2 regions of the Polaromonas sp. P2_G11 genome follow, and region 2 is predicted to be linked to the other one. Evidence: predicted binding sites of a transcription regulator. Region 2 holds the regulator's gene; the other holds the start of a gene.
The links. Region 2 encodes LexA, which represses DNA repair genes until DNA is damaged. Its sites were predicted from a motif close to ACTGTATNNNNATACAGT; they were not measured.
Positions count from the first base shown of each region.

Region 1: the regulator LexA is predicted to act here: its motif matches at 7,326-7,343, upstream of AC1DWQ_RS19395 (PA0069 family radical SAM protein).

Region 1 is NZ_JBFUFE010000005.1:419,259-428,797, reverse strand. It holds gene AC1DWQ_RS19435 (electron transfer flavoprotein subunit beta/FixA family protein) at 1-744, shown strand, start outside; gene AC1DWQ_RS19430 (electron transfer flavoprotein subunit alpha/FixB family protein) at 756-1,688, shown strand; gene AC1DWQ_RS19425 (hypothetical protein) at 1,744-2,358, shown strand; gene AC1DWQ_RS19420 (acyl-CoA dehydrogenase) at 2,483-4,273, shown strand; gene AC1DWQ_RS19415 (NAD(P)H-dependent flavin oxidoreductase) at 4,371-5,333, shown strand; gene AC1DWQ_RS19410 (acyltransferase family protein) at 5,378-6,493, shown strand; gene AC1DWQ_RS19405 (DOPA 4,5-dioxygenase family protein) at 6,565-6,912, opposite strand; gene AC1DWQ_RS19400 (hypothetical protein) at 6,984-7,250, opposite strand; gene AC1DWQ_RS19395 (PA0069 family radical SAM protein) at 7,398-8,495, shown strand; gene AC1DWQ_RS19390 (GNAT family N-acetyltransferase) at 8,585-9,025, shown strand; gene AC1DWQ_RS19385 (amino acid ABC transporter permease) at 9,046-9,539, opposite strand, start outside.
Region 2 is NZ_JBFUFE010000002.1:651,517-661,055, reverse strand. It holds gene lpxK (tetraacyldisaccharide 4'-kinase) at 1-811, shown strand, start outside; gene AC1DWQ_RS09700 (Trm112 family protein) at 792-974, shown strand; gene kdsB (3-deoxy-manno-octulosonate cytidylyltransferase) at 1,012-1,770, shown strand; gene adk (adenylate kinase) at 1,957-2,613, shown strand; gene AC1DWQ_RS09685 (asparaginase) at 2,716-3,672, opposite strand; gene lexA (transcriptional repressor LexA) at 3,813-4,517, shown strand; gene AC1DWQ_RS09675 (hypothetical protein) at 4,654-5,046, shown strand; gene AC1DWQ_RS09670 (D-2-hydroxyacid dehydrogenase family protein) at 5,193-6,200, shown strand; gene AC1DWQ_RS09665 (type IV pilus assembly protein FimV) at 6,270-8,405, opposite strand; gene AC1DWQ_RS09660 (3-hydroxyacyl-CoA dehydrogenase) at 8,462-9,539, shown strand, end outside.

The DNA.
Region 1 (9,539 bases), on a different contig from region 2:
GTCTTGGTTCCCGTCAAACGCGTTGTGGACTACAACGTCAAAGTCCGCGTCAAATCCGATGGCACTGGTGTCGACATCGCCAACGTCAAGATGAGCATGAACCCGTTTGACGAGATCGCCGTTGAAGAAGCGACCCGCCTGAAGGAAAAGGGCGTCGTGACCGAGGTCATCGCCGTGAGCTGCGGCGTGTTGCAGTGCCAGGAAACCCTGCGCACCGCCATGGCCATCGGCGCCGATCGCGCCATTCTGGTCGAAACTGCCGAAGAACTGCAGCCGCTGGCCGTCGCCAAGCTGCTCAAGGCCCTGGTCGAAAAAGAACAACCCCAACTCGTCATCCTCGGCAAACAGGCCATTGACGACGACTGCAACCAGACCGGCCAGATGCTGGCCGCGCTGCTGGGCTGGCCACAAGCCACCTTTGCCTCCAAGGTTGAAGTTGAAGGCGGCACTGCCAAGGTCACGCGCGAAGTCGACGGCGGCCTGGAAACCCTCTCGCTCACGCTGCCGGCCATCATCACGACCGACCTGCGCCTCAATGAGCCGCGCTACGTCACCTTGCCCAACATCATGAAGGCCAAGAAAAAGCAGCTCGACAACATCAAGCCCGAAGAGCTCGGCGTGGACGTCAAGCCGCGCATCAAGACCCTGAAGGTCAGCGAGCCGCCCAAGCGCAGCGCAGGCATCAAGGTGGCCGACGTGGCCGCCCTGGTGGACAAGCTCAAGAACGAAGCCAAAGTAATTTAAGGACTGATGACATGACCGCACTCGTTATTGCAGAACACGACAACGCCAGCATCAAGCCCGCGACCCTCAACACCGTAACGGCTGCCGCCCAGTGCGGCGGCGATGTGCACGTGCTGGTGGCCGGCAAGGGCGCCGAAGCCGCCGCCAAGGCAGCCGCCGCCATTGCCGGCGTGGCCAAAGTCATCCACGTCGAAGGCGAGCATTTCGCCCATGGCCTGGCCGAGAACATGGCCGCGCAGGTACTGGCCATCGCCAGCGCCTATTCGCACATCCTGTTTCCCGCCACTGCCTCGGGCAAGAACATCGCCCCCCGTGTGGCCGCGACGCTGGACGTCGGCCAGATTTCCGACATCACCAAGGTCGATGCCGCCGACACTTTTGAGCGCCCCATCTACGCCGGCAATGCGATTGCCATCGTGCAAAGCCTGGACGCGACCAAAGTCATCACCGTGCGCACCACCGGCTTTGACGCTGCTGCCGCCACTGGTGGCTCCGCTGCGATCGAAACGCCCGCGGGCGTTGCCGACAGCGGCAAGTCGACCTTCCTGGGCTCCGAGATCGCCAAGAGCGACCGCCCCGAGCTGACGGCTGCCAAGATCATCGTCTCCGGTGGCCGCGCGATGGGCTCCAGCGAGAAATTCAACGAAGTGCTTACGCCGCTGGCCGACAAGCTGGGTGCAGCTCTCGGCGCATCGCGCGCAGCGGTTGACGCGGGCTACGCCCCCAATGACTGGCAAGTGGGCCAGACCGGCAAGATTGTCGCGCCCCAGCTCTACATCGCCGCCGGTATTTCCGGTGCGATCCAACACCTGGCCGGCATGAAAGACAGCAAGGTCATCGTGGCGATCAACAAGGACCCGGAAGCGCCGATCTTCAGCGTGGCGGATTACGGCCTGGAAGCTGACTTGTTCACGGCTGTGCCCGAGCTGGTTGCCGCACTGTAATGCGGTTTCAGGCCAGCGCGACATGAAAGCCAGGCAGCAACCCGGCCAATCCGGCATGAGGCGAGGCGCATGCATCGCCTTGATGCTGACGGGCTTGCTCCTCACTGCGTGCGCGGGGCTTGACCGCAAAGTCGAACAGGTCAGCGTCAAGTCGGAAATCAAGGAGCCTGTGACGTCTTTGGCCCTGATTTTTGTGACCCCCGAGTGGGCCAACCAGAACCCGGATCTGGTCAAAGGCTACAGGCTCTCGGGTGTACTCGACAACCGCTTGATGAACCAAAGTGTTGGGCATGCCGCAGAGTTCATGCAGCTCAACGGTGTTCCCGCAAAGTACGCGGGTACGTTCGGTCAGCGTTCCAATATCAGGGGCGTGCTGGGCGAATGGTCCGGCCAGGGTTACAACACGCTGCTGTTTGTTCCGATGGGCTCTACCGTTACCTCCCAGGGCCATGAAGCCCGCAGGGGTTCTACCCGCTACCGCGTGACGCTGTACAGCAAGAAGCTCGTGCCCATGCTGGAGTTTCAGGATGCGTTTTACGCTTCGGCCCCGGACTCGGGTCATGTGGACTTGATGGCGGCGGGCTGGCTCAATGCCTTGATGGACAACGGTTATGTCGTGCGGAAATCCGAAAAACTGGTGGAACCTCCAGTTCGTGATTTCTCGCCCTAGATTCGCGAGAGGCCGTGTGGCAAGCGGCCCCGGCTACGCCTGGCACAGGCCAAACCAGCAGACCACTGTGGCACAGCTTTTAATGGCCTTCGCCGCGCAATAAGTTAATTTTCGGAGACAAAACATGACATACAAAGCCCCCCTCAAGGACATGCTGTTTGACATCAAACATCTGGCCAACATCGAACAGATCGCGCAAATCCCCGGCTTTGAAGAAGCCGGCTTCGACACCGCGCAAGCGGTGCTCGAGGAATGCGCCAAGTTCAACGAGGGCGTGCTGGCTCCGCTCAACCGTGACGGTGACATCAATCCGTCGAGCTTTCAATCCGGCGAAGTCACCACCACGCCAGGCTTCAAGGAGGCCTTCCGCCAATACGTCGAAGGCGGCTGGCAAGGCCTGCAGCACCCGGCTGATTTTGGCGGCCAGGGTTTGCCCAAAACCATAGGTGCGGCCTGCGGTGAAATGCTCAACTCCGCCAACATGAGTTTTGCGCTGTGCCCGCTGCTCAGCGACGGCGCCATTGAAGCCCTGCTCACGGCCGGCTCCGACGACCTCAAGGCGGTCTATCTTGAAAAGCTGGTGAGCGGCCAATGGACTGGCACCATGAACCTGACCGAGCCGCAAGCTGGTTCGGACCTCGCCATGGTGCGCAGCCGAGCCGAGCCGCAGCCCGACGGCACGTACAAGGTGTTCGGTACCAAGATCTTCATCACCTATGGTGAGCACGACATGGCCGAGAACATCGTGCACCTGGTGCTGGCGCGCGTCACCGGCGCACCCGAGGGTGTCAAGGGCATCAGCCTCTTTGTCGTGCCCAAGTTCATGGTCGGCAAAGACGGCGCCCTGGGCGCGCGCAACGACGTGCATTGCGTGAGCATCGAGCACAAGATGGGCATCAAAGCATCGCCCACTGCCGTGCTGCAGTACGGCGACCATGGCGGCGCCGTGGGCTACATCGTCGGTGAAGAAAACCGCGGCCTTGAGTACATGTTCATCATGATGAACTCGGCGCGCTACGCGGTCGGCATGCAAGGCATCGCGATTGCCGAACGCGCCTACCAGAAAGCTGTGGAATTTTCCAAAGACCGCGTGCAAAGCCGACCGGTTGACGGTTCCATCAAGGCCAGCGCGCCCATCATCCATCACCCGGACGTCAAGCGCATGCTGATGACCATGCGCGCCTACATCGAAGGCTGTCGCGCCATGGCTTCTGTCGCTGCTGCGGCGTACGACGCAACGCATCACCACCCCGATGCGGACGTGCGCAAACAGAACCAGGCGTTTTACGAATTCATGGTGCCGCTGGTCAAGGGCTACAGCACCGAGATGAGCCTGGAAGTGACTTCGCTGGGTGTGCAGGTGCACGGCGGCATGGGCTTTATTGAAGAAACCGGCGCGGCCCAGTACTACCGCGACGCCAAGATTCTGACGATCTATGAAGGCACGACCGCGATCCAGGCCAACGACCTGATTGGCCGCAAGACTTCGCGCGATGGCGGCCAGACGGCCAAGGCGATTGCAGCGCAGATCGAAAAAACCGAAAGCGAATTGCTCAGGCAGGGCAGCGCCGACGCGCTGGCCGTGGCCAAGCGCCTGAAGGCCGCGCGCCTGGCATTCATCGATGTGGTGGATTTCGTGGCCGGCAACACCAAAGCCAGTCCCAACGCCGTGTTTGCCGGCAGCGTGCCTTACCTCATGCTCGCGGGCAACGTGGTGGCCGGCTGGCAGATGGCGCGTTCGCTGCTGGTGGCGCAAGAGCAAATCGCGCAGGGCGTTGATGTTGCCTTCATGCAGGCCAAGATCACCACCGCGCGTTTTTATGCTGACCACCTGCTGACCAAGGTGCCCGGCGTGCGCGACAGCATTGTCGACGGTGCAGACAGCGTCACGGCGCTGGCGCTGGATGCGTTCTGATCCTGTACACGCTGCTATTTATTTGATAGCTGCTTGCGCCCGTCAGTAAAGGGTTGTAGCATGTTTTTCTTGAATTCAGAATAATAACGGAGCCACCATGTCCAGACTGCCCGGCGCATTGAACAAGCTGCCTTTGCCCATCATCGGTTCGCCGCTCTTCATCATCAGCAATCCCAAGCTGGTCATCGCGCAGTGCAAAGCCGGCGTGGTGGGCGCCATGCCCGCGCTCAACGCACGGCCTGCATCGCAGCTCGATGAGTGGCTGGCCGAGATCACCGAGGCACTGGCAGCCCACAACAAGGCCAACCCCGACAAGCCGGCGGCGCCTTTTGCCATCAACCAGATCGTGCACAAGTCCAACGACCGCCTGGAGCACGACATGGAAATGTGCGTGAAGTACAAGGTGCCCATCTACATCACCAGCCTGGGTGCGCGCGAAGACATCAACGCTGCCGCCCACAGCTACGGCGGCGTGGTGCTGCACGACATCATCAACAACAAATTCGCACGCAAGGCGATTGAAAAGGGCGCCGACGGCCTGGTGGCCGTGGCCGCCGGTGCGGGCGGCCACGCAGGCGTGAAGAGCCCGTTCGCGCTGATCCAGGAAATCCGCCAGTGGTTTGACGGCCCCCTGGCGCTGTCGGGCGCCATCTCTACCGGCGGCGCGGTGCTGGCCGCGCAGGCCATGGGCGCCGACTTCGCCTACATCGGTTCGGCCTTCATCGCCACGGACGAAGCGCGCGCAGCCGACGCCTACAAGCAGGCCATCGTTGACGGAAATTCCGACGACATCGTTTACAGCAGCCTCTTCACCGGTGTGCACGGCAACTACCTCGCGCCGTCGATTCGCGCAGCCGGCATGGACCCTGAGAACCTTCCCGAAGGCGACGTCAAGACCATGAACTTTGGCGGCGGCGAAGGCAGCAAGTCCAAGGCCTGGAAAGACATCTGGGGCTGCGGGCAGGGCATTGGGTCTGTCAGCAAGGTCCAAAGCGCCGCGGCCTTTGTGGACCAGCTCAGGCGCGAGTACGAGCTGGCACGCCAGCGGGTCTGCGCTTAAGCGTCATCGGTACCCAGAGCAGCGCTGCGCCTGAAACACCCGCCTTGACCACCGCAACCCGACGCTTTCCCGGCATGGATGCCCTCAAAGGGCTGGCCTGCGTCATGATCGTTTTGCATCACCTGGCCTTTTATGGCCCGATGTCGGATGTGGTGCACCCGTTTGCACCGGCCCCGATGGACTGGCTTTACGACTACGGCCGCATGGCCGTGCAGGTGTTCCTCGTCGTGAGTGGTTTTCTGGCGGCGGCCTCGCTTGCGCCGCAAGGTGTGGCCGTGTTCGGTGCACCTGGCTCCCTGATTTTTCGCCGCTACTGGCGGCTCGTCAAACCCTATCTTGTGGCGCTGGCCGTGAGCATGCTGGTGGCTGCGCTGGTCAGGCCCTGGTTCGCGCACCATTCCGTGCCGGATGCTCCCACGGTGCACCAGCTGCTGGCCCATGTCCTGCTGCTGCAGGACCTGCTCGGGCAGGACGCGCTTTCTGCTGGTGTCTGGTACGTGGCCATCGACTTCCAGCTCTACGCCATGGCGGTTCTCATTTTTGCCTTTGCCCGGCGGTTCCAGTTTCAGCCGCATGACGGCGACGCAACACACACCACTTCGGTTTCGGCCCCGCTCGGCGTCAGCCTCATTCTGATGGTCGCCTTGGCCTCGCTCCTGTTTTTCAACCGCTTGCCGGCCTTTGATGTCACCGCCCTCTATTTTTGCGGCTCCTATGCCCTGGGGATGCTGGCCTTCTGGGCCGCAAACCGTCTCGGCGCGCGGCGCAGCTTCTGGCTCGTGACCCTGGCGGTCATGGGTGGGCTGGCCCTGGCGCTTGATTTCCGGGGGCGCCTGGTGGTGGCGCTCGTTACCGCCTTCGGTCTGGCCTGGCTGGCGGTGCTGCAGCCGCAGGCCTGGCCGGTGCAATGGTTGCAGCAGCGCCGTCTGGTGCAGCTGGGCCAGATGTCCTATTCCGTGTTCCTCATCCACTTCCCTGTGTGCCTGCTGGTCAATGCCATCGTGAGCCATTTCTGGCCCACGCAGCTTGCGGCAAACGTGTTGGGCCTGTTGACGGCCTTCCTGCTGTCGCTGCTGGCGGGCTGGGTGCTGTACCAGTCGGTGGAATCGCGACCGATTCCTTTGCGGCCGCGCTGGTTGAGTCGCTTTTATTTGCGTTAAAAAGCAGCTCCTCGCCTTTCTGGACGAGCGCAACTTGCTATTGAATTAATAGCATTCAACTGGAGCCGGGCTCACCGCCTGAACATCTCCAGCTTCAACACGGCAGGCTCACCCAGCCATGAGGCATGCGTGGTGTGGTCGGCAAGGTCATCGCCGGTGAGCCCGTGCACAAACACATCCAGTCCGTCGCGGTGTTCTTCGAGCCAGGGAATGACGCTGCCGAACGCCGCGCGGTCAAATGCCAGCTGGCAACTCCAGCGCGGGTGCGGCCCCACCTCGCGTTCATGCACACGCCCCACGGCAATCCCGAAAAGCGCGCCAGCTTTTTCGCACAGGGCACGTGCCTGCTCAACGGTGCCGGGCCCGAAATACACGTGGGCGTGATAGCGGGCATAAAGGTTTTCAGGTCGCTGGATCATGGTGAAACGGAAGGGAGGAGAGGGAAGGGAAAATGGAAAAGGGGCGTATCCATCACGCATTGGATGAGGCCTCAGGCATCCTCCAGAAACGTCAGGGTCGGTAGCGGTACATCGGGGTTTTCTTCGCGGACTTTTGCATGCGTCTGCTTCATGCGCTGCTGGCAATGTGCCAGGTCTTTCACCTGAAACAGAAAAAACACCTCTGCTGCGTCTTCCGCGTTTTGCCAGAGATACTTCAGATACATGCCTTGCTTCGCATGTTCATCCGCATCTTTTTCCAGCTGCTGTTTGACGGCGGCCAGCGGCGCGCCGGTGAGTTTTGCCAGTACGTGTGCCATGGGATGTCTCCTGCTTTAAACCCATTATTGCGAGCACTGCTGCAGACATTTGCCAAAGGGTTTTTGTTTGAATATACTGTATTTATATACAGTATTTTTCTGCGGCCCTGCCGGGCACCGCTACCTTCCACCGAATCTTGTTGCCCTATGTCCGACGCCGTCATTCCCCTCCATGCCATCAAGGGCCGGGGCACTGCTACACGCATGCCGCACCGGTTTGAGAAAGACGTGCGCAACGCATGGGACGACGGCTGGGGTACGCTGGAAGAAGGTGTCTCCAGCGAGGCGCCCCGGATCGAAACCACGGTCACGATGGAAGACGCCCGCAGCGCGATTGTCGGCAACGATTCGCCCGATATCTTTTTTGACTACAGCATCAATCCCTACCGGGGCTGCGAGCATGGCTGTGTGTACTGTTATGCGCGGCCCACACACAGCTACCTCAATCTTTCGCCAGGGCTTGATTTTGAAACGAAGATCATCGCCAAGCGCAACATTGCCGAGGTGTTGCGCGCCGACCTGCGCAAACGCAGCTATGTTCCCAAGCTGCTCAATATCGGCTCGGCCACCGACTGCTACCAGCCCGCCGAGCGCGAGCTGCGACTGACGCGCAGCATCATTGAGGTGATGCAGGAAGTGCGGCACCCGTTCTCTTTGATCACCAAATCCAGCGGCGTGGAGCGCGACCTCGACTTGCTGGCGCCGCTGGCCGCTGACAAGCTGGCCGCCGCCTACGTGACCATCACCACGCTCGACGGCGAACTCGCGCGCAAGCTCGAGCCGCGCGCGGCCGCACCGCACCGGCGCCTGCGCACCATCCGCACGCTGGCAGAGCACGGCGTGCCGGTCGGCGTGAGCGTGGCGCCGCAAATCCCGTTTGTGAACGAGGACATGGAGCATGTGCTGGAGGCGGCCTGGGAGGCCGGTGCACGCAGCGCGTTCTACACCGTGATCCGCTTGCCCTGGGAAGTGGCGCCCATTTTCAAGGAATGGCTGGAGCTGCACTACCCGCAGCGCGCCGCGCGCATCATGGCGCGCATCCACGAAATGCGCGGCGGCAAGGACTACGACAGCGACTTCGCCACGCGCATGAAAGGTCACGGCCTGTGGGCCGAGCTCATCAAGCAGCGCTTTGAGAAAGCCTGCAACCGGATCGGCTTTAACCGGCAGCGCATTGAGCTGGACATGAGCCAGTTCCGGCCGCCGGACGCGGCGGGCGCCGAGGGGCAGGGCAGGCTGTTCTGAGGGGTCATGCGTCAGTTCGATGCGAGGGCTATAGTCCAAAAATGGTGTGCGTCACGCCTCATGCTGTTTGAAAATAAAAGGAGTTCATCTTGGCCCTCGAGTGGAAGTTTTCATCGGAAGGCATGGCCGACGCGGACTGGGAAGAGCTGTCGAATCTTTACCGCGTTGCCCCCTTGGGCGACAAGAAGCCTGCGGATCTGCAGATTGTTTTCTCCAACAGCATGTTCAAGTGTTTTGTGTATGACGCCGGCAAGCTGATCGCTGCGGGCCGTGCGGTAGCGGATGGCAGGGACTGCTCCTACATCTGCGACATCGCGGTAGCGCCGGACCGGCAGGGATCAGGTATGGGCAAGGACATGGTTGCGGCGCTGGTGAAGCTTTCCAGTGGCCACAAAAAAATCATCCTGTACGCGGTCGCCGGCAAAGAGCCGTTTTACCGCAAGCTCGGCTTTCGGCGCATGCTGACCGCGATGGCGATTTTTGCGAATACCGAGCAGGCGATTCAGAGTGGTTTGATCAGCGACACCTGATTCTGGTGCCCGGCGCTTCGCTAGCGCAGATAGCTGCGGTTGAGGCGCACTTCGAGCTTCTTCTGCAGCGTTTCAAACGAGGCACTCATCGCCCAGTAAATACCCGCAGCCGCCAGGTACAGCGGAAAGGGCTGGAAGGTAGTGGCAATCACTTCCTTGGTCGCCAGCATCAGCTCGCCCACGGCAATCACCGAGACGAGCGAGGTGTCCTTGATCAGGCTGATCAGGCTGTTCGACAGGCTGGGCACTGCCAGGCGCAGGGCCTGCGGGCCGATCACATAGCGCAGCGTTTGCGCTTGCGTCAGGCCCAGGCTGCGGGCTGCATTCCATTGGCCGTGTTCCACACCGTTGATCGCGCCGCGGATGGTTTCCGACAGGTAGGCGCCCACGTTCAGGCTCAGGCCCAGAATGCCCGCGCTGATCGGGTCGAACTGGATGCCGATGCTGGGCAGGCCGAAATAAATGACGAAGAGCTGCACCAGCAGCGGCGTGCCGCGCATGCAGCTGACATACA
Region 2 (9,539 bases):
GGCGCAACAGATACGGGTGGGGGTGGTGTCGCGGGGTTATGGACGGCACGGCACCGCCTGCCTGGAGGTGGTCCCCGGCGCATCCCCTCACCTCACAGGCGACGAGCCGGCCCTTATCAAGCGCGCAACGGGTGCGCCTGTTTTTGTTGCCGGCAAGCGTGCAGACGCCGTGCGCGCATTGCTTGCGGCATATCCGGGCACGGCTGTAGTCGTGTGTGACGACGGTCTGCAGCACTACGCCCTGCAGCGCGATATCGAGATTGCCGTGTTCGATGACCGAGGTGTGGGGAACGGCTGGCTGCTACCGGCAGGTCCGTTGCGTGAGCCCTGGCCCGCACGCGAACGGGTTGGCTTGAATTTTGTGCTGCACACCGGGCAAAAACCGGCATTTGAAGGGTTTGTTTCCAACCGGAAACTGAGCAACGAAGCTTATTCCGCCCGGGACGAACCGGTCTCGCTGGCGAGCCTGCGGGGCCGGCCTCTGGCGGCACTTGCGGGCATAGCCAATCCTGAAGCATTTTTCGGAATGCTGAGGGAAACCGGCCTGACGCTGCAGGCCACAACGGCCCTGCCCGACCACCATGACTTCACCGATCAAGACCTGGAAGCGGAGGAACTCAAAGGGCGTGTGGTGCTGTGCACTGAAAAAGACGCCGTCAAGCTTTTTGCCCTGCAGGGCACATCACAAAAGGAGGTTCTGGCCGTACCTTTGGTGTTTACGCCCGAACCAGCGTTCTTTGCCGCACTCGATGCCCGGCTGGCCCCGCTGATTTCTCCCTTACCATCAGGCCATGGACACCAAACTGCTTGAACTGCTGGTCTGCCCTGTGACCAAAGGCCCGCTCGACTACGACCGGGAAAAACAGGAACTTGTTTCCCGCAGCGCCCGCCTCGCCTACCCGGTGCGCGACGGGCTTCCCGTGCTGCTGGAAAGCGAAGCGCGGACCTTGACTGATGAAGAACTCGGTCTGTGAACGGCGCCTTGAAAAAAACAAGCAAGACCCCGAAAGCATGAGCTTCACCGTCCTCATTCCGGCCAGGCTGGCCTCTACACGCCTGCCCAACAAGCCGCTGGCCGACATCGGCGGTGCACCCATGGTCGTGCGTGTTGCGCAGCGCGCGATGCGGAGCACTGCCCTGCGCACCGTCGTCGCAACCGACAGTAACGAAATCATCGAAAAATGCGCGTCTTTCGGCATCGCCGCCGTGCTGACACGAGAAGACCACCCCAGCGGCAGCGACCGGCTCGCGGAAGCCTGCAGCGTGCTGGGACTCGCGGACGACGACATTGTGGTGAATGTGCAAGGTGACGAGCCGCTGATTGACCCGGCCTTGATCGACGCGGTCGCACGCCTGCTCATCGAGCGCCCAGACTGCGCCATGAGCACGGCGGCGCATGCCATCCAGCAGCTGGCCGACCTGAACAACCCCAATGTGGTCAAGGTGGTGCTTGATGCGCGCCATACGGCCCTTTACTTCAGCCGCTCACCCATTCCGGCCGCGCGCGACTTTACCGGCAAGGCGTGGTGGGAGGCCGGCAGCAGCCTGCCCCGGCCACTCCGGCACGTAGGCATTTACGGCTATCGGGTGGGATTTCTGCGGGAGTTCCCGCGCCTTCCCCAGTCGCCACTCGAGCAACTGGAGTGCCTTGAGCAACTCCGGGCGCTGTGGCACGGCCATCGCATCGCCGTGCACATCACTGGCGACGCGCCTGGGCCGGGCGTTGACACGCCGGAAGACCTGGACCTCGCCCGCAAGCTGTTTTCCTGACCTGCCCTCCCCGGCATGACGCGGGCTCGTAAGTTGCTGTCAGGGGTGCATGCTATCCTTGGGAAAAACACAAGTGTGAGGCCTGCAGGGCGTGCCGGCAGCCCTCCATACCTGTCAAGCAGCCCCTGCGGAAACCGGCCGGCGGTTCGGGCTGACTTCAAGAATTCATAAAATCCGAGGACATCCATGAGACTGATTTTGTTGGGCGCGCCTGGCGCGGGCAAGGGGACGCAAGCGACCTTCATCTGCCAGAAGTACGGCATTCCCCAGATTTCCACCGGCGACATGCTTCGTGCGGCCGTCAAAGCCGGCACGCAGCTGGGCATTGAAGCCAAAAAAATCATGGACTCGGGTGCACTGGTCAGCGACGACCTGATCATCAATTTAGTCAAAGAGCGCATTGCCCAGCCCGACTGCGCCAAGGGCTTTCTGTTTGACGGCTTTCCGCGCACCATTCCGCAGGCGGACGCCATGAAGTCTGCCGGCGTCAAGCTGGACTACGTTCTTGAAATCGACGTCCCCTTCGACGCCATCATCGAGCGCATGAGCGGACGCCGTTCGCACCCCGCCTCAGGCCGCACCTACCACGTCAAGTTCAATCCGCCCAAGGTTGAAGGCAAAGACGATGTGACCGGCGAGCCGCTGATCCAGCGCGATGACGACAAGGAAGAAACTGTCCGCAAGCGCCTGGAGGTTTACAGCGCCCAGACCCGTCCGCTGGTTGAGTACTACTCCAGCTGGGCAAAGTCAGAGCCTGAACTGGCCCCGAAATACCGTGCCATCAGCGGCATGGGCGGTGTTGACGAGATCACCGCCCGGGCATTTAAGGCGCTGGCGGGTTGAACCGGCCTAACGCGAGTCCACTTGCCCCAAAAAAGCCGTCAGCCCGACGGCTTTTTTTATTCCGGCTTCCGGACCTGGTGGACTGCAATTGCAAGCGCGGCTTCAACTCTCCGCCAGCAACTCGAGCATCATCGCTATCCTCGCCTTCACGGGACTCAGCCCCTGCGAATCAGAAAACAGATCCCCCGGTGTGGGCAAGACCCGGCCATTGAAGCATCTTGTCGCACGGACGACCCGAACCCCCGCAGACCGCGCGCGAAGCAAGGCCGCCTCCAGCGCGTGGTGCAAGGTGCCATTACCCGTGGCAGCAACCACCAGCCCCTGGACACCCTGTGCCAGCAACGCGTCCACGATCGCACCACTGGCGCCGGCATGGTTCATGACAATCTCAACGCGCGGCCACTGGAGCGGAATCATGGAATTCGCTATTATTTTTATAGCTGCTTGCGCCCGTTCCACATGGGTTTCCGGCCAATTTCTCACTAACCTGAGGAATCCTTCCTCCACATAGCCAATCGGCCCCGCATCACCGGAGTCAAAAGCGTCAACCCTGTAGGTATGCACTTTCTGCACGTCCAGCGCGCTGTGGATGGTTCCGGCACACACCGCGACAACACCCATTGCCCCAGCATGACGCGCCACCGCCATGGCATCCAGCATGTTCTGGGGGCCGTCAGGCACCAGCGCAGTCGCCGGCCGCATGGCACAGGCCAGCACCACAGGTTTATCGGGGCGGCACACCGCATGAAGGAAATACGCCGTTTCTTCCAGCGTGTCCGTGCCGTGCGTGATGACAATGCCCTGCACGTCCGGCTGGGCCAGAAAGTGATTGACCCGACTGGCCAGCCGCACCCATACATCGAAGCTCATGTCCTTGCTGTCGACCTGCGCGACCTGCTCGGTCATCAAGGGGCCGAACCTGGCCAAAGGCGGGACCGCCGCCACAAGTTGCTCAACGCCCACCTGGGCAGCGGTATAGCCGATGTTGTCCGACGCACTCGCAGCCTGCCCGGCAATCGTGCCGCCGGTGCCCAGAATCACAATATTTTGAGGATGCATAAAACGTAAACTTGCAATCTTTTAAAAACTGGATGAAAATACAGTTACTGGATATTAAAACAGCTACGGCAACGTTGCGTACCCAAAGCCAGCAGGCAATACGCAAGCGGGCTGAAGCAGTGATTCAAGGAGCAACAGTGATGAGCACACTCGATAACTTTTCGCATTTTCCCTCTGAGGCTCCCAAGCTCACTGCGCGCCAGCAGCAAATTCTGGAATTGATCCAGAGCGCCATCGCGCGCACGGGCGCCCCGCCCACCCGTGCTGAAATCGCCGCTGAGCTTGGCTTTCGCTCTGCCAATGCCGCCGAGGAGCACTTGCAGGCGCTGGCCCGCAAAGGCGTCATCGAGCTGGTCAGCGGGACCTCACGCGGCATACGTTTGCGCAATGACGCCCTTCGCAGCCTGAACGAATCCAGAATCAAACAGTTTTCCCTGCCGTTGCAAAGCCTGGCCCAACTCGCCCTACCTCTGGTGGGGCGGGTTGCTGCTGGCAGCCCGATTCTCGCGCAGGAACATGTCGAGCAAACCTATTATTTTGAAAGCAGCCTGTTTCAGCGCCAGCCCGACTACCTGCTCAAGGTCCGCGGCATGAGCATGCGGGACGCAGGCATCATGGATGGCGACCTGCTGGCCGTCAAGCAATCCAAGGAAGCCAAGAATGGTCAAATTGTCGTGGCCCGGCTGGGTGATGAAGTGACCGTCAAGCGCTTTCGTCGCAACAAGCACCTGATCGAACTTCTGCCCGAAAACCCGGACTTTAAAACCATTGTGGTCGAGCCCGGCGAGCCTTTCGAACTGGAAGGCCTGGCCGTCGGCCTCATTCGCAACACGATGCTGATGTAGGCAGCTCACCTGGCCACGCACCAGGTGGCGGGCGTTTGGCCGTTGTGATGGCCAACACCCTGGTGTCGGGGCCTTCCTGGCAATTTGCCAGTTTGCAATCCTGCCTGTGTAAACCTCTCTCATACAGGAGTTCATCATGGGAATCATCAGTTTTTCACATTCACCAATGTCGTCAGTCCTGCTGGCACCCGTGCAGGCATTGGTGTCATTGTTTTTGCCGGCGCAGGGTATGACTGGGGCAAGCCGTTTTTCCGCGCCAGCCGGCGCACAGCCCAGATCTCACCAGCTTGCGCTACCCTTTGCTTCCGGCGATTTCGCGGCAATGCGCGGCCCGTCTGCCCGCGCCACTGGTGCTCTTGCCGTCCAACGCTCTGTCAAGGCGTCCCGACCCAGCCGGCTGCGAGTTGTCCGTGAGTTTGACTCCAATGTCGGCCCAGCGTGCGCTGGCCGCATGGTGATATCCGGCCGCATGGCCGACGTCTGCGCGGAACTTGAGCGCATGAGCCAGCGAGAAACCTCTTTGAGATAACTGGTACGGCAAGCATCCCACCAGAAGTTCAGCCCGGGCCTATGTGCTTTGCGGCGCCGTCTGGTGCGTTTCCTTGAGATACAAAATCCCCAGTCGGAAGTGACCCCGGCGGCAAGGAAGAAAAATCTTGCAGGCACAATATCGGCATGAATATTGTGATCCTCGACGACTATCAGGACGCGGTGCGGAAATTGAACTGCGCAGCCAAGCTGGAGGCCTACCCTGCCAAGGTCTATACCAACACCGTTAAAGGCATCGGCCAGCTGTCCGTCCGCCTCAAGGATGCCGATGTCATCGTCCTGATCCGGGAGAGAACCCAGCTCAACCGGCAAGTTATTGAAAAGCTGCCCAAACTCAAGCTGATTGCCCAGACAGGCCGTGTCGGAAGCCATATAGATGTCGCGGCTTGCACAGAACGCGGCATCGCGGTTGCCGAGGGCATTGGGTCTCCTACGGCACCCGCGGAGCTGACCTGGGCACTGGTAATGACCGCCATGCGCCGCATTCCGCACTATGTAGCCCACTTGAAGCATGGCGCCTGGCAGCAGGCAGGGCTCAAGTCAGCTTCGATGCCACCCAACTTCGGCATTGGCTCCGTCCTCAAGGGCAAGACATTGGGGGTATGGAGCTACGGGAAGATCGGGCAAATTGTGGCTGGCTACGGCAGGGCCTTTGGTATGCGTGTCGTGATATGGGGCCGCGACGCATCACTGGAGCGGGCACAGGCCGATGGCTTTGAAGTCGCGGCCAGCAAAGCCGAATTCTTTGAGCAAAGCGATGTACTGAGCCTTCACCTGCGGCTCAACGCAGAGACACGCGGTATCGTCACGCTGGAAGACCTGTCGCGCATGAAAACCACGTCCCTGCTGGTGAATACGTCAAGGGCGGAGCTGATCGAACCGGAAGCATTGATCGCCTCCCTCAATCGCGGGCGGCCCGGCCTGGCGGCCATCGATGTTTTTGAGTCGGAGCCCATCCTGCAAGGCCATGCGCTGCTCCGCCTGGAAAACTGCATTTGCACGCCGCATATTGGCTATGTTGAACAGGACAGCTATGAGCTGTACTTTGGCGCGGCGTTTGACAACGTCGTCAACTTCATCAAGGGCACGCCCACCAATATCGTCAACCCGGGGGCCTTGCAAGTACGGCGCTGATGTGACACGCGCAGCCTGATCAAGTGCGCGTAAACCCGGGATTCCCGGCGAGCCAGGCTCAAACTTCGCTCAAGTTTTCTGCGTCGGCCCCGAAGAATCCGGAAAGTCGAGGTCAAACTCGATGAGATTGTTGGCAGCGGATTGCGGCGGCTGCGCACCTGCATCGATTGATGGAAACGGGGCCAGGTCCGCCCCCTCGCCTGCACTCAAATCAATATCAAGACCAAGCCGGGGGGAAGCGGGAGGCTGTGTCGGGTCGGTTGCACCTGCCACGGCAGGAGATGGCAAGGGCGCCACGATCTGGAACCGGGCTGACAGTGGCTGGATGCTGGTAGGCCCAAAACCTGCAACGCCAGGGAGCGTGTCCGGCATGGTCGGAACCGAAGGTGCGTCCGACAACCTGACCGGTGCTTCGGCGTTGCCGGGCGGCCGGCTAACAATCCTTTTTGCGATAGAGTGGAGGAGCAACAGCTCGCGGTAGGCGGCCAGGCTGAAGACCTCTCCCCGCGAATCCGGTTTGCGGAATATGGACTCTTCAAGTACGTCGAGCACCTTGGGAGTTGGCCAGAGGGCCTCAATCCGCGAGAGGGCCTCCGTGTAATACTCCAGATCGTGCGTATCCGCCGCGTATTCGTCGAATGCCGGCACCTTGGCATTGAACATCTTGTTGAAGTCTGTGCGCAACGCGTCGTAATCCTCGCGGCGGCCCAAGCTGTGATAGAGGTCAAACAGGTCGAGATAGACGAGCGCGCTTGTTTCCACGTTGTCCATGATGTGGTGACGCAGAACATCTACCGCCTTGTCGGGCCGGCCGAGCGACAGGAAGAAATCGGCCTGTTGCTGCACATCAAACAGCTCTTCGGCATTCACAATCCGCGGCATGCTGCTGATACCGCTCAGGCTAGGCAGAAATTCCGAGGGGAATCTGGATTCGGCAACCCTTGGGCGCGCCACGGCGCTTGAAGCCGGCGTATTTTTCGGCGCCTCGAAAAATGGTTCGCTGGGATCGAAATCAACCAGCGAATCGGGCAAAGGCCCGGCGCTCACCGATTCAGCTTCTGAGGCCCTGCGCAAGAAGGCTTTCCCGGTGTTACCCGTACCTTCAGTCACATAAGGCGCGCTGTCTTCGGCAAACCCTTTGCCCCACCAGGATCCCCGGCTGACACGGCTTTGCTGTCGGCTACGTATCCATAGTGCCAGGATCGCAAGAAGGGAGGCGGCCAGCAAGGCGTAAAGGGCGTATACGAGCCAGTTGTTATAGCGTTCACCGCGCGCCTGCTCAAGCTGGCCGCGCATTTCCATCACGGCTTTTTCGGTTTTCTGGCTTCGCGCGAGCATGCCGGCAACATCGGCTTCCAGGGATTTCAGGCGCTGGCTGTCGCGCACCATGTCTTGCGGCTGTGCATTAAGCGCCTGCCACAGTGCGGCGGCGGCAGCGCGCTGCTGGGCGTCTGTTGAGGGCTCCGTCAGCAGCTCCGGCGAAGACCGGAGCACAGGGTCGCGCTCGGCCGCCAGGTCAATGGGGTCAAGTTTCAGGCGAGAACGGAGCTTGCCCGCTGGCCCGGATGCGGACTTGCCAGCCCCGCGAACAGCAGGCGTTGCCTGCAGCAACCCAACTGAGGTAGCCGATCGCAATTCACTGCCTCCGACAGGCGGGACTTTTCCGGACCTCGCTCTTGGGGCTTTTCCCGGGCTGGAGGGCGCGGAGCCTGCCTGTGCCTTTGCGGCGTTACCGCCGGCGCCAGCAACTCCAGGCATCTGCGCCACCAGAGGCGCAGTCGCAACGGCTTCTCCGCCGACAACGGGAACCGGGCTGGTGTTTTCTCCGGCCACTTCCGCCAGCAGCACATACTTGCGCGTGTTTTTCTGCAGGCATCCTTCACGCACATAGAGTGTCACGACCGGCTCATCGACGCCGGAGCTTGTGCGGATGCGGATCAGCGCTTCACCGGAAGCGCCTTGCGACGTGATGACACGTACCTTGTCCTGGGCAACCTGGCTGTCGCCAAAAAACACATCTGCCGCCACACAGACTGCAGACAACCCTTCCGTGCCGTCCAGGTGCGCCGACAGGGTGACATCAAGGGGGCGTCCGACAAGGGTGGCGCCGCGCATGCGCCCCAGCGACAAGGCCACGCTGTGGACGGCAACGCCCATCAGCAGAACGCCAAGGAGATATTTGACAGGCTTCTTGGCAAGTTTCATGGGGTGGGCAATTTTGACACGGTACCCTGCCAAATACGGTCAGCCATAATTCAGGCATGGAAGTAAATTACACGAATGTGGGAATAGTTGGCACCGGCGCCATGGGGCGCGGCATTGCGCAGATCGCCGTGCAGGCCGGCAGCACCGTCAGGCTGATGGACGCGCAGGCAGGCGCCGCGGAAAAAGCGCGCGAAGCCATCTGTGCCCAATGGGACAAGCTCGTTGAAAAAGGCCGCATCGACGCAGCCGCGGCAGCCGGGCACAAAGACCGGCTTGTGCTGGCCGCCACCCTCACCGACCTGGCGGCCTGCGACCTCATCATCGAAGCCATCGTGGAGCGGCTGGAGGTCAAGAAAGCCCTGTTCGCCGAACTCGAGACACTGGTACCTGTGCACACCATTCTGGCCAGCAATACCTCCTCGCTTTCTGTAACGGCCATCGCCGCAGACCTGAAGCACCCCGAACGCCTTGCCGGTTACCATTTCTTCAATCCCGTTCCACTGATGAAAGTGGTGGAGGTCATCGCCGGCCTGAAGACCAGTCCCGCTGTGTGCGAAGGCCTGAGCCAATACGCCCGGCAAATGGGCCACACACCCGTGCAGGCCCAAGACACGCCCGGCTTCATCGTCAACCACGCCGGCCGAGGCTACGGCACCGAAGCGCTGCGCATCGTCAGCGAAGGCGTCGCCGACTTCGCCACCATAGACCGCATCCTGCGCGACCAGGCCGGCTTCAAGCTGGGTCCTTTCGAGCTGATGGACTTGACCGGGCTCGACGTCTCCCATCCCGTGATGGAGTCAATCTACCACCAGTACTACCAAGAAGCCCGCTACCGCCCCAATGTGATCACGGCGCAGCGCCTGGCCGGCGGAGTGCTGGGCCGCAAGACCGGTGAAGGCTTTTACCGCTACACCGACGGCACCATGCAAGTTCCGCCCGAGCAGGCCGTCCCTGGTGTGACCGAACTTCCGCCGGTGTGGGTGTCGCCGCGTGCTTCGCGCCGCTCGGAGCTGTTGCAACTGCTCAAAAACCTGGGCGCCAAAATTGAGACCGGCGCCTCCGCATCGCCGCAGGCCCTGATGCTGGTGGCGCCCCTTGGCTTTGACATCACCACCGTCGCCGTCGTGGAGCGGC